4 regions of the Clostridium sp. genome follow, and region 4 is predicted to be linked to each of the others. Evidence: riboswitches for the same ligand, from Rfam matches in the RefSeq annotation. Region 4 holds a riboswitch; each other region holds the start of a gene.
What was found. A riboswitch is a leader RNA that binds a small molecule or an ion and turns the genes downstream of it on or off. The one in region 4 is predicted to bind S-adenosylmethionine.
Positions count from the first base shown of each region.

Region 1: another riboswitch for S-adenosylmethionine. It lies ahead of LKE46_RS01420 (MetQ/NlpA family ABC transporter substrate-binding protein); the one in region 4 lies ahead of LKE46_RS05390 (hypothetical protein).
Region 2: another riboswitch for S-adenosylmethionine. It lies ahead of metK (methionine adenosyltransferase); the one in region 4 lies ahead of LKE46_RS05390 (hypothetical protein).
Region 3: another riboswitch for S-adenosylmethionine. It lies ahead of LKE46_RS00335 (ABC transporter substrate-binding protein); the one in region 4 lies ahead of LKE46_RS05390 (hypothetical protein).

Region 1 is NZ_JAKVOI010000001.1:263,884-267,036, reverse strand. It holds gene LKE46_RS01425 (PLP-dependent aminotransferase family protein) at 1-297, opposite strand, end outside; gene LKE46_RS01420 (MetQ/NlpA family ABC transporter substrate-binding protein) at 415-1,248, opposite strand; SAM riboswitch class I at 1,324-1,423, opposite strand; gene LKE46_RS01415 (D-alanine--D-alanine ligase) at 1,567-2,511, opposite strand; gene LKE46_RS01410 (glycoside hydrolase family 130 protein) at 2,591-3,153, opposite strand, start outside.
Region 2 is NZ_JAKVOI010000001.1:2,768,295-2,771,447, forward strand. It holds gene recD2 (SF1B family DNA helicase RecD2) at 1-333, opposite strand, end outside; gene metK (methionine adenosyltransferase) at 417-1,592, opposite strand; SAM riboswitch class I at 1,665-1,764, opposite strand; tRNA gene LKE46_RS13565 (tRNA-Tyr) at 1,809-1,893, opposite strand; tRNA gene LKE46_RS13570 (tRNA-Thr) at 1,901-1,976, opposite strand; tRNA gene LKE46_RS13575 (tRNA-Val) at 1,995-2,070, opposite strand; tRNA gene LKE46_RS13580 (tRNA-Tyr) at 2,076-2,160, opposite strand; tRNA gene LKE46_RS13585 (tRNA-Thr) at 2,168-2,243, opposite strand; gene yyaC (spore protease YyaC) at 2,526-3,071, shown strand; gene LKE46_RS13595 (rod shape-determining protein) at 3,073-3,153, opposite strand, start outside.
Region 3 is NZ_JAKVOI010000001.1:47,469-50,621, reverse strand. It holds gene LKE46_RS00340 (ABC transporter permease) at 1-237, opposite strand, end outside; gene LKE46_RS00335 (ABC transporter substrate-binding protein) at 253-1,347, opposite strand; SAM riboswitch class I at 1,634-1,738, opposite strand; gene LKE46_RS00330 (hypothetical protein) at 1,941-2,192, shown strand; gene LKE46_RS17640 (Fic family protein) at 2,223-2,378, shown strand; gene guaA (glutamine-hydrolyzing GMP synthase) at 2,503-3,153, opposite strand, start outside.
Region 4 is NZ_JAKVOI010000001.1:1,070,239-1,073,391, reverse strand. It holds gene LKE46_RS05395 (iron-containing alcohol dehydrogenase) at 32-1,123, opposite strand; gene LKE46_RS05390 (hypothetical protein) at 1,135-1,566, opposite strand; SAM riboswitch class I at 1,579-1,688, opposite strand; gene metK (methionine adenosyltransferase) at 1,832-3,034, opposite strand.

The sequences.
Region 1 (3,153 bases), 810 kb from region 4:
GGCATAGCTGTTTATGCGTTTTTCCCAGTCCACATTCCATCTGCCCTGAAAATTTACTTTTACATCGGCTACAAAGGCTCCCCTGCCCTTTTTCATGTATATTAGTCCTTCATCCTTCAGAAAATCATAGGCGCAAATAACTGTATTCCTGCTGACCTTCAGCCTTGAGGACATTTCCCTTGTGGATGGGAGTTTTTCGCCTGAAGCCACCATCCCTCTAAGTATCATATTCTTTATATAATTCTTTATCTGTATGTAAACAGGACTTTTATCATCAATTTCCATATCAAAAAACATAACCGTGAATTCACCTCTATATATATTTTTACATAAATCCACATATAAATAAAGATGATGTACTGCTTTTTTTACAATACATCACCTCTACTGTGAAAATTTCAATTTGTCTGCATACTAAAATGCAGGAATTATGCTTCCCTTGTAATTATCCTCTATGAATTTCTTGATTTCAGGTGAATTTACAGCCTTCACAAGAGCCTTTACATAAGGCTTATCCTTGTCTTCCTTCTTTACTGCAATTATATTTGCATAAGGTGATTCCTTTGATTCTATGGCAAGTGCATCCTTTGTAGGATTTAAGTTTGCCTCAAGTGCATAATTTGTATTTATAACTGCGGCATCTACATCTCCCAGTACTCTAGGAAGCTGTGGAGCATCCAGTTCCTGAACCTTCAGGTTCTTCTTATTTTCCATTATATCAAGCTTGGAAATAAGCTCTCCATCCTTTACTTTTACAAGTCCTTCCTTTGCCAGCAGTTTAAGTGCCCTGGAACCATTTGTAGCATCATTCGGTATTGCAACTTCAGCCCCATCCTTTAGATCCTTTAAATTCTTTATCTTGTTGGAATATATCCCCATCGGTTCGATATGAACTTTTGCAACGGGAACCAAATCCGTACCATTTTTTTTGTTGTAGTCTTCAAGATATGGTATATGCTGAAAGAAGTTTGCATCCAGTTCTCCAGATGCCAGAGCCTTGTTTGGCGTTACATAGTCTGTGAACTCTTTTATTTTCAGCTCATATCCTTCTTTCTGGAGTATAGGCTTTACCTTCTCAAGTATTTCCTCATGGGGCTTTGGTGTAGCACCTATTGTTATCTCCTTCTTTTCACTTTTTGACGTATCACTTCCGGTATTTCCTGCACTGCTGCTTCCGCATCCTGATAATGCTGTCAAAACAAATACAGAAGAAAATATAATTGCCAGTGTCTTTTTGATGTTTTTCATAAAAGTTCCCCCTCAAATTAGTTTAATCAAAATAAAAACCCGAGAAAATCCCCCGGGTTTGAAACCTTAATGATTTTCTCATCTTTCAGCTTTCGCTGCAGGAGTTAGCACCAATGTATACAATACTGGTTGCCGGGTTTCACAGGGCCAATCCCTCCACCTCTCTTGATAAGTTTATCTTGATTCATTTTTTCATGTAAGTGATTATATCATCACAATTTTTCGTTGTCAATGCTCTTCTCAACAGTTTACATATCAAGCAGAAAATGCCCTGTATAAATGTTAATTAATCATCTATACAGGGCTGCATTTGTCTGTTTAGTATTCAGCTGGCGCACATATTTTTTCATTATCCATCTTACCGTGATTTTCTTCCATGGAGTATTCAACTATTTTGTCCAAGAGCTGGCTGTAAGACATATTTACAGCTTTCGCACTTTTCGGGAACAGACTGTTCTTTGTCATACCCGAAAGTGTATTGAGTTCAAGTACATAAGGTATATTGTCCTTTACAATCAGATCAACTCTTACGTATACCCTGCACTTCAACACATCCCAGCATTTGCGGGATATCTCCTCGATTTCACCTTGGAGTTTCTCCTCAAGCTGGACAATTATTTCATCCGAAGCACCTTCAGTGTATTTTGCCTCATAGTCAAAGAATTCCGTCTTTGGTTTTATTTGAATCAACGGCAGCGTGTTTCCATTTAAAATGCAGCAGGTAATTTCGTCGCCTTTTATATATTCCTCAATCATGACCTCTTCATCATATTCCAAGCCGAGATTTACTGCATCTTCCATATTCTCTTTATTTTTGACTATATTTGTCGCCACACTTGATCCACCTGAATTTGGCTTCACAACCAGTGGATACCCAATCTCATCCAAATAATCATAATCTATTTCATCTGTGGATTTGACACACATCCACCTTGCAGTTTTAATTCCTGCACTCTTCAGCACCTTCTTTGTCATATCCTTGTCCATACAGATGGAACTTGTAAGAGGTCCACATCCGGAATAAGGTATATCCAGAGTTTCCAGAACGGATTGAACCGTTCCATCCTCTCCGAATTTCCCGTGAAGTGCTATAAATGCAAAGTCTATACCTGCTGTTTTATCTATAATATCTCTTTCTTTGTCTATAACAATTGGAACTACTTCATACTTTGTTTTATCAAAACAACTCATTATCTCTCTTCCAGAATTCAGTGATACTTCTCTCTCCGAGGATATTCCCCCCATGATAACTCCTATTTTCATATCAATTCCTCCGCTAAATACTGTTATACTATCCTTTATCTTTTATTTTACACATCGCCGGATATAAGAAAAGAGCCACTCAATAAATATTTTTACCATGTTGTGGTTCACCGGCCACTCCAATAGAATTCAGAATATCACCCGTATCCGCAGTAACCAGCCCGATGGAACTGTCTGCTATACCATAGTATATATACAGCTTATCCCTAATTTCAACAGCACCACAGGGGAAAACCACATCTGAAAAGAAGCCCTCTGTCTCATAGTCCTCACAGGGATATAAAACAGGTTCCTCACTTCGCCCGATAACTTTTGAAGGATCATCCAGATCCAGCAGAAGAGCCCCCATTGAGTAGCATTCATGTTCATCTACACCGTGGTACAGCTCCAGCCATCCGGCATCTGTCCTTATGGGAGGCATACCTGCCCCTATTTTCCGTGAATCCCAGCAATTTTCCCTTGTACATGCCAGCAGCCTGTGATTACCCCAATTTATCAGATTGTCGGATTCAGATATCCAGATCATAGGTTTGCCGGTACTTCTGGATACCGGTCTGTTCAGTGCAAAGTACTTCCCCCCTATTTTTTCCGGAAAGATTACCGCGTCCTTGTTCTCCGTATTAAATATATTACCCAGTTTTC
Region 2 (3,153 bases), 1.7 Mb from region 4:
CATTATATCCAGAGTCTTATCTCCAAATTTATCGACTATCTTTTTTGCAGTAACAGGTCCTATACCAGATATAGCTCCAGATGACAGATATCTTTCAATACCAACTTTAGTATCTGGTATTATTTCTTCGGAATATTTGATTTTAAACTGCTGTCCAAAATGCGGATGGGTTACCCATTCTCCCATAAATTTCAAATTCTGTCCTTCCATAATAAAAGGTACATTCCCGACTATAGTCACAACACCGCTTTTGTTTTTTAATTTGGCAACCACATATCCATTATCTTCATTCTGGAATACTATATCATCTATAATACCTTGTATTTCCTGCATAAAATCTCCCTACTTTTAAAAATTATATCAATAAGTCAATTATAACACATTAGGCACGCATCATTTTAGATGCGTGCCCACTGTTATAAATATTTTTTTATTTCATCCACCTTATTCAACTTTTCCCACGGCACATCTATATCTGTCCTTCCAAAATGCCCATATGCCGCTACTTGTCTATATATAGGTCTTCTCAAATTCAAATTTCTTATTATTGCTCCTGGTCTTAGATCAAATACTTTATTTACTATATCAACTATGTCGTCTTCTGAAATCTTTCCGGTACCAAAGGTATCTACTTCTATGGATACCGGTTTAGCAACACCTATAGCATAGGCCAGCTGTATTTCCAGTTTGTCGGCCAGCCCTGATGCTACAAGGTTTTTTGCAACCCACCTTGCTGCATAAGCAGCTGATCTGTCAACCTTGGTTGGATCTTTTCCGGAAAATGCACCTCCGCCGTGTCTTCCATAACCACCATAAGTATCAACTATTATTTTTCTTCCTGTAAGTCCTGAATCACCCTGTGGACCCCCGACTACAAATCTACCTGTAGGATTTATAAAATACCTTGTATTATCATCTAAAAATTTGGATGGTATTGTTGGTTTTATAACATTTTCTATTATATCCCTGCTTATCTGTTCCTGACTTACATGTGGATCATGCTGTGATGATACAACTACAGTATCTATCCTTACCGGTTTGTCATTTTCATATTCCACCGTAACTTGTGTTTTTCCATCCGGTCTTAAATAAGAAAGGGTCCCATCTTTTCTAACGGCTGTCAGCCTTTTTGCAAGTTTGTGTGCCATACTTATTGGAAGCGGCATATATTCCGGAGTTTCATTTGTAGCAAAGCCAAACATCATTCCTTGATCTCCCGCACCTATAGCATCTTCCTTGTCCATTGTACCGGATTTAGCTTCAAAAGCCTCATTTACTCCCATAGCTATATCTGATGACTGCTCATCTATTGAGGATATTACTGAACAAGTATCGCAGTCAAAGCCGTACTTTGCCCTTGTATAGCCTATTTCCTTCACAGTTTTTCTAACTATTTTAGGAATGTCTACATAACATTTAGTTGATATTTCACCCATAACTAAAACCATTCCTGTTGTAGTTATAGTTTCACAAGCTACCCTTCCTTCAGGATCCTGTGCCATTATTGCATCAAGTATAGCATCTGAAATTTGATCACACATTTTATCTGGATGCCCTTCTGTAACCGACTCAGAAGTAAACAACTTTTTCATCTTTTTCCCCTCCATCTACATAAAAATAAAAAACCTCTTTTATAAAAAAGAGGTTAATAAGCATTATCAACTCTCTTATCTCGCAGGAATAACTGCAGGAATTGGCACCTTAGCATATTTACTGGTTGCCGGGTTTCACAGGGCCCTTTCCCTCCACCTCTCTTGATAAGAGTTTTAAATTATAAAATAAAAAACACTTTCTATAGTGTTTTTTTATGGTGGAGGAAGATGGATTCGAACCATCGAAGTCAATGACAACAGATTTACAGTCTGCCCCCTTTAGCCACTCGGGAATTCCTCCATTTTTATGGTGCTGGCAGTAGGCATCGAACCCACGACCTACTGATTACAAGTCAGTTGCTCTACCATCTGAGCTATGCCAGCCTATTCAATATTTTAATATGGTGGGCACAACAGGGCTCGAACCTGTGACCCTCTGCTTGTAAGGCAGATGCTCTCCCAGCTGAGCTATGCGCCCTAAATTGGTGGAGGAAGATGGATTCGAACCATCGAAGTCAATGACAACAGATTTACAGTCTGCCCCCTTTAGCCACTCGGGAATTCCTCCATTTTTATGGTGCTGGCAATAGGCATCGAACCCACGACCTACTGATTACAAGTCAGTTGCTCTACCATCTGAGCTATGCCAGCTTACTATGTAACTTGTCATCAGTTAACACACGCATTGACCTATGTTAGTATATCGTTTAGGCACTCCTTTTTCAAATTTCATTTTTGGTGTATTCCCGCATTTAAATTGATTTAACTCAACATTCCTTTATGTTTCTCAATAAATCACATTTTCACAATTTATATTTGCCACATTGTCTATTCTAATTTTTTATGCTGCCTCATATAAATTATATATGATGTTTTAAACGGCTACATATTCACATTTTATGCAACAAAACACAATTTGAAGAGGTGAAAATTTTGAATAAAGTAAAGGTTAACTATAAAACTCCTATGGCATATTATAAATTAGCAAGTTCTCTACGAAATTATATTGATAGAAACACAATCATAGTTTGTATTGGTACTGACAGATATATAGGTGACTGCCTCGGACCTCTGGTAGGCACATTGCTCAAATATAAACATTTCCCTCTTCCTGTATATGGTACAATACAGGAACCAATACATGCCCTAAATATTGACATGAAACTAAAGCATATTACATCTCAACATAAGGAATGCAACATAATAGGCATAGACGCTTGCCTCGGAGATATCAATAATATAGGCGAAATACAAGTAAGAGATTTTCCAATTCATCCAGGAAAAGGAGTAGGAAAATCCCTGCCAAATGTAGGAGAAACTTCAGTAATTGGCATAGTGGATTCAAATACAGGTAAAAATATCTTCAGCAGTTCAAATAATATAAGATTAAATTTAATTCTCTCTATGTCAGAAGTGATACTTAACTCCCTAATTCATGCATATTATCTGTATCTCAATGACAATATTGAAAATATATAACTTAATCAACCAGAGTTATATCATCTCCGCTAAAAGTAAGCTCCATCTTATCCAGATATGTGAGAACCTTGCCAGTTCCAAG
Region 3 (3,153 bases), 1.0 Mb from region 4:
ACATCCAGATATAACTCTTGCACTACTATATAGAACATGCATATAAAATACCTTATCTACTAAAACTATCTTAATTGATTTCAAAACTTCCAAGGGAGATGGCAGATTTCCAAACATCAATGGCTTTCTTAGATTAAATTTAACAAATATATACCATATAACAATAAATACTGCTATGGAAATTATATGATAAATATATCTTTTTATTTTTAAATAAGGAGCCGTGTTTTGCTTCATAATTATCTTCTCCTTTTACTTTACCTGCTGCCAATTTCCTTTTAAGACTTCTTCACTGGGATATGCGATTTTCGAATCTTTGTATGCTTCCTTTATATATTGAGAATCAACAAATTCATTTAAATCGACATTTTTGATCTTTCCAAGTTTTTCTAAAAAGTCTTTACTTCCTTCCAATGTAGATACGTCTTTATCGTATATAACTGGATCGAATCTTACGTTATTCACTATTTTTTTTGTGACCTCTAATGAATATTTACTTTCGTCAGAAAATATTTTGGCTGCTTCATCTGGATTTTCCCTTATAAATTTATGTGCTTCAATTAATGCTTTCAATAATGCCACAGTATAGTCTTTATTCTTTTCCACCCATGATCTATCTGCCACAATTCCATCTAAATAATCAACTTTAGTATCACTGCCATCTACCAATACTTTCCCGATTCCTTTATTTTCTATCAGGCTGGTAAATGGTTCCCATACTGCAAGGGCATCTATTTTATTCTGTTCCAAATTAGTCATTCCAACAGTTAGATCCTGATTTACTATATTTACTTTATCCGTTACACCATTCTTGTCTAATTCATTGAGCAATAGTCTATGCGCACTGGATCCCAATGGAACTGCTACAGTTTTCCCGGATAAATCCTTAACAGAAGTTATTTTACTATTTTTAGGAACCAAAATAGCTTGATTTTTTCCGTTTTCTCCCTTTCCATCAAAAGCTAAAAATACGGATTTATAATTTGAACTCGATTGACCTTTTTCACCATTAATAATTATTGGCATATCTCCCATAAAAGCAAATTGAAGTTTGCCTGCTACCATGTTATTAGTTAAAGGGGGGCCCGATTGAGCATTGAACCAATCAACCACAAAGTCCTTATCAGGATATTTTTCTTCAAGATATTTTTCAAAAAGTTTTTTATTCTTTATTATCAATGCACCCCAAGTTTGGGATGTTACTGTTTGATAGCCTATTCCTATTTTTACGACTTCTTTTTTACCATTATTATTAGAGTTCTGGCTATTTTGTCCATTTTGTGAACATCCTATAAAAAATACTAATACCAATACTAAAATTAGTATTTGCGACATTATCTTCTTCACACTTTTCAAATTAAATTCCTCCCAATTAATTTTGTTAATTTTTATTATATTTCTATACTTTTTACTATTTTGGTTAAAAGTATATTTGTTTTTATTTCATTTTTACCACTCCTTTAGTTTTATTTATTAATTTTTTGAATAAAAAAGGTCAAATTTAATCTATTATAAAATATAAAAATATCTATATAATAAATTAAATTTGACCTCTAGTTTTTCTAGTCAGTACAAATTAATACGAATAAAAAACTTCCTCTGGAGAAACCATAGGAAGTTATATCCTTTAAGTTTCTCATCTTTCAGGTATTCCTGCTGGAATTGGCACCATTGAATATAAAATTATTCAGGTTGCCGGGCATCATAGGGCCAGTCCCTCTGCCTCTCTTGATAAGAAGTTTTTTCTTTTTTCAATTTCCTACATGATATAACTTTTAAGATAATTTGTCAACAACATTTTTACAATACTTTTATATTGGTTACATCAATAACATGCTATTTTCTGAACTGAAATGGTATCTTATAGCCAATTGTCTGATTCCTTCTCTATGTTATTGTAGTATATTTCAATATACCAGAATATCGAAAGAGGTGTTGGTATGTCAGTATCTGAACAGCTGAAAATTCTATGTGTGAAGCTTGGAATAAGCATCTCCAAGCTTGCCCGGTTATCCGGGAAAAGTCCACAGGCTTTCAGCCAAAAAATGATTCTAGAAAATTTCACCATTACCATATCAAACGCCGGTTATCCTGGGGGAAAAGAGCGTGATAGTATAGATTGTCCTTGGTGTGGTGCTGAAAATGGCACCGGAATAACAAGCGGTAGCGAAATGAAGAAGCTATTCCAGTAGTCGGCTTCTGACCGTAACAAATATCATCCCATAGAGTTTGCGGCCCAACTTCATAAGCGCTTTGTTTTCATTCATACGTTTATCGATGGTAACGGTCGAATTTCCAGGCTGCTTATAAATGCGACTCTTATTCAGGATGGCTTACCTGGCTGTCATTTCTCCGATCTTGCGCCAGGAATATATTAGCCTTCTGAAGCGTGCTCACAAAGACAACCGGCCATTTATTGACTTTATTGCTGAACTGGTTCTTGAGCATGAAATAAAAAGAGCGTAAAACCCTTTGTTTGCTTGGATTTCACGTTCTTTTATTTTACTCCCACTCTATAGTAGAAGGAGGTTTGCTCGTTATGTCATAGACAATTCTGTTTACACCTTTAACTTCATTTACTATCCTTCTTGATACTTTGTCAAGTACCTCATATGGTATCTTGGCCCAATCCGATGTCATAGCATCAGAAGATGTAACCGCCCTGAGTGCAACAGTGTAGCAGTAAGTTCTTTCATCTCCCATGACACCTACCGAACGTATATTAGGAAGGCATGCAAAATACTGCCATATTGATTCGTCCAATCCTGCCTCTGCTATTTCTTCTCTAAATATTGCATCTGCCTCTCTTGTTATTTCGAGCTTTTCCTCTGTAACTGCACCCAATACTCTTATAGCAAGGCCTGGTCCTGGAAAAGGCTGTCTCCAGACTAATTTATGTGGTATTCCCAGTTCTTCACCTACTGCCCTTACCTCATCCTTGAACAACTCTCTGAGAGGTTCAATAAGCTCAAAATTCATATTTTCCGGAAGTCCTCCTACATTGTGGTGGCTCTTTATAGTAGCCGAAGTTCCAAGTCCGCTTTCTACAACATCCGGATATATGGTACCTTGGACAAGAAAAGCTATATCCCCAAGCTTTTCAGCTTCCCGTTCAAATACTCTTATGAATTCTTCTCCAATTATTTTTCTCTT
Region 4 (3,153 bases):
CAAATTTTGAGTCTGTACATTGTTTTTTATTTTAAATAATTGCATTCAGAATTTGATCATTGCCACTACTCTTTTTTCCCAAGTATTCATTGCCCATCTCATCTGCTTTAATTATTGCCTTCTCAATAATGTTTTCCTTTTCATAATCACGGAATTTTAAATGAATATTATCCTTGATACCTGATATTTTAATTTTAGATCCATATTTTATTCCAAGCTGACTTAATGTAACAGGTAAACCAATCTTGGTAAATATATCAATAGCCTTGAATATTTCATCTTTGCTCCTGTTTTCAAGAACAAATTGAACAACAAGTGCAAAACTAGTTTTTTCACCATATAGGCTATACCTTGTATCGGAAATATATGTCATGTTATTGACTACATAATTACATATATCAATTGAGTTATCAACTATATCATGATTTTGCCTCATTCCGGATAATACTATGATTGAATCTATCAATTTTCTGTAACATTCATCATCAATGTTTTCATCCAGTTCTTCATACAATCCTTCAATATACTTCTCCAGTATGTTAACCGGATATTCGTCTTGTTTCACATGATCAAAATATTTAAAAACTGACATTGCATAACCTATACCTGCATTTAGATATCGTATGGATGATTCAAGTATTAAATCTATATCCGTCAATATAAGTTCAGGTAATTTCTTTAGCCTGACATAATCAATATATCTTCCGGTATCATCATATATTATGGAAATATTGGAACACGCAGCACAACTTGTAGCTACAGTAGGAATAGCAATTACAGGCTTACCTGTCCTATCACCTATGGTCTTTGCCATATCAATTACCTTTCCTCCTCCTACACCTAGTACTACATCAACCTTCAGTTTACGGGCTGATTCCGAATATATTTTTATATCATTCAAAGTGCAATGCCCATGGTATACTTCAACTCTATATTCCAGTCTCTCTCTTGCAAGATTCATAAGTATCCTTTGTCCAGTCTTGTTCCATGCAGTTTTTCCGCATATAATCAATGCATATTTTCCAAATTTCGAAGTATATTTACCGGTTTTATCCAGAATATTTTTCCCACTGACATAGAATTTCGGTATTTTTATATCCGTCATTTTACTCATCCTTTCCATAAATTTTAGAGTTAAATTATTTCCTTTAATTCCTCCAGTGGCTTTATATAATCACATAAATTTATATACTCCGGCTTAAACTTATATATACTATAATCTTTGAAATTACTACTCAGGAAATGTCTTCCCCTGTTTTTTCCAATTAAGGTTTTCAATACACTGTAGACTTCATTTGAATATATTATTTCAGCCAATTTTCCTGAAACATGTATGCTTTTGAATGCACTATATTTTTGTGTACTGTTTTCAAAATAGACATTGACCTTTGAACCGGTTTTGACTTTTTTGACATCTTTATCTACAATAAAATACACATTTGTATAATCATTTATAAATTCCTGTATATTTATAATACAAGTTTTATTTTGTTCATCCATTGCAACTAAATATCCCCTTTGTGAATGATCTATATATTTCATTGCATCATTTAATATTTCACTCATTTTCATATCCCTTCCTTATCTTTCAGAATTGAATCTGCAGGATTTAGCACCTTGTATGCAAATGGAACATACTGGTTGCTGAAACTTCATCGGGCCTTACCCTCTGCTTCTCTTGATAAGAGAATGTATTCCCCCAAACAATAAAAGGTCAAGTTATATTTATTAAAAAGATTTTATACAAATGATCTATCTCAATAATAAATTCAACTTGACCTCTAGTTTTTCTAGTCAGCCGAACTAGAATAAAAATTTCTTATTGCCATATCTATTTTAAAACCAAACTTTCTTTATTTTTATAAGCATCTCTTATTTGATCAACCTTATCCAGTTTCTCCCATGGAAGATCTATATCTGTCCTTCCAAAATGTCCATAAGCAGCAGTACTTTTATATATAGGCCTTCTTAAATCAAGATCCCTTATAATTGCAGCAGGTCTTAAATCAAACAACTCATTTATAATCTCGACTATTTCTTCATCATTTATTTTGCCTGTACCAAATGTATCTACACTTACTGATACAGGTTTTGCAACACCTATTGCATATGCTATTTCTACTTCAATTTTACTTGCTACACCTGCTGCCACAAGGTTTTTTGCAACCCACCTTGCTGCATATGCCCCAGATCTATCAACTTTGGTTGGATCTTTTCCTGAAAATGCTCCGCCTCCATGTCTTCCATAGCCGCCGTAGGTATCAACTATTATCTTTCTTCCTGTAAGGCCCGAATCAGCCTCAGGCCCACCCTTTACAAATCTTCCTGTAGGATTTACCAGATATTTTGTATTTGAATCTATGAGCTCTTTAGGTATTATTACTTTGATTACCTTGTCTATTATATCTTTTTCAATTTCATCATGGGTTACATTTTCTTCATGCTGTGAAGATATAAGCACGGTATCCACTCTCAGAGGTTTATCTCCTTCATATTCTACTGTAACCTGAGTTTTCCCATCCGGTCCAAGATATGAGATTGCTCCATTCTTTCTTACTTCAGCAAGCTTTCTTGAAAGTTTATGTGCCAGTGCTATTGGAAGCGGCAAGTACTCCGGAGTTTCATTTGTTGCAAATCCAAATACCATTCCCTGGTCTCCTGCTCCAATTGCTTCTATATTGTCTTTTTCACCTTTTTTAGATTCCAATGATTCATCTACACCAAGTGCAATATCTTGTGACTGTTCATCTATGGAGGTTATTACTGCACAATTGGATGCATCAAATCCAAATCTTGAATGATTATATCCTATATCGCTTATAGTTTGTCTTACTATTTTAGGTATGTCCACATATGCCTTGGTTGATATCTCTCCTACTAAAAGTACAAGTCCGGTATTTACAACTGTCTCACAAGCTACTCTTCCATTCTTATCCTGTTCAATAATTGCATCTAATACTGCATCTGATATTTGATCACATATTTTATCCGGATGTCCTTCTGTAACAGATTCTGATGTGAATAATCTACTCATTTTATCAATCTTCCTTTCATCATTTACTCTAAATTTTATTTCTATACTGGTTAACTTATATTAAAAAGAGACCAAACATTACTATCGAAGAATCCAATTTCTACAGATAAGTTTAACTT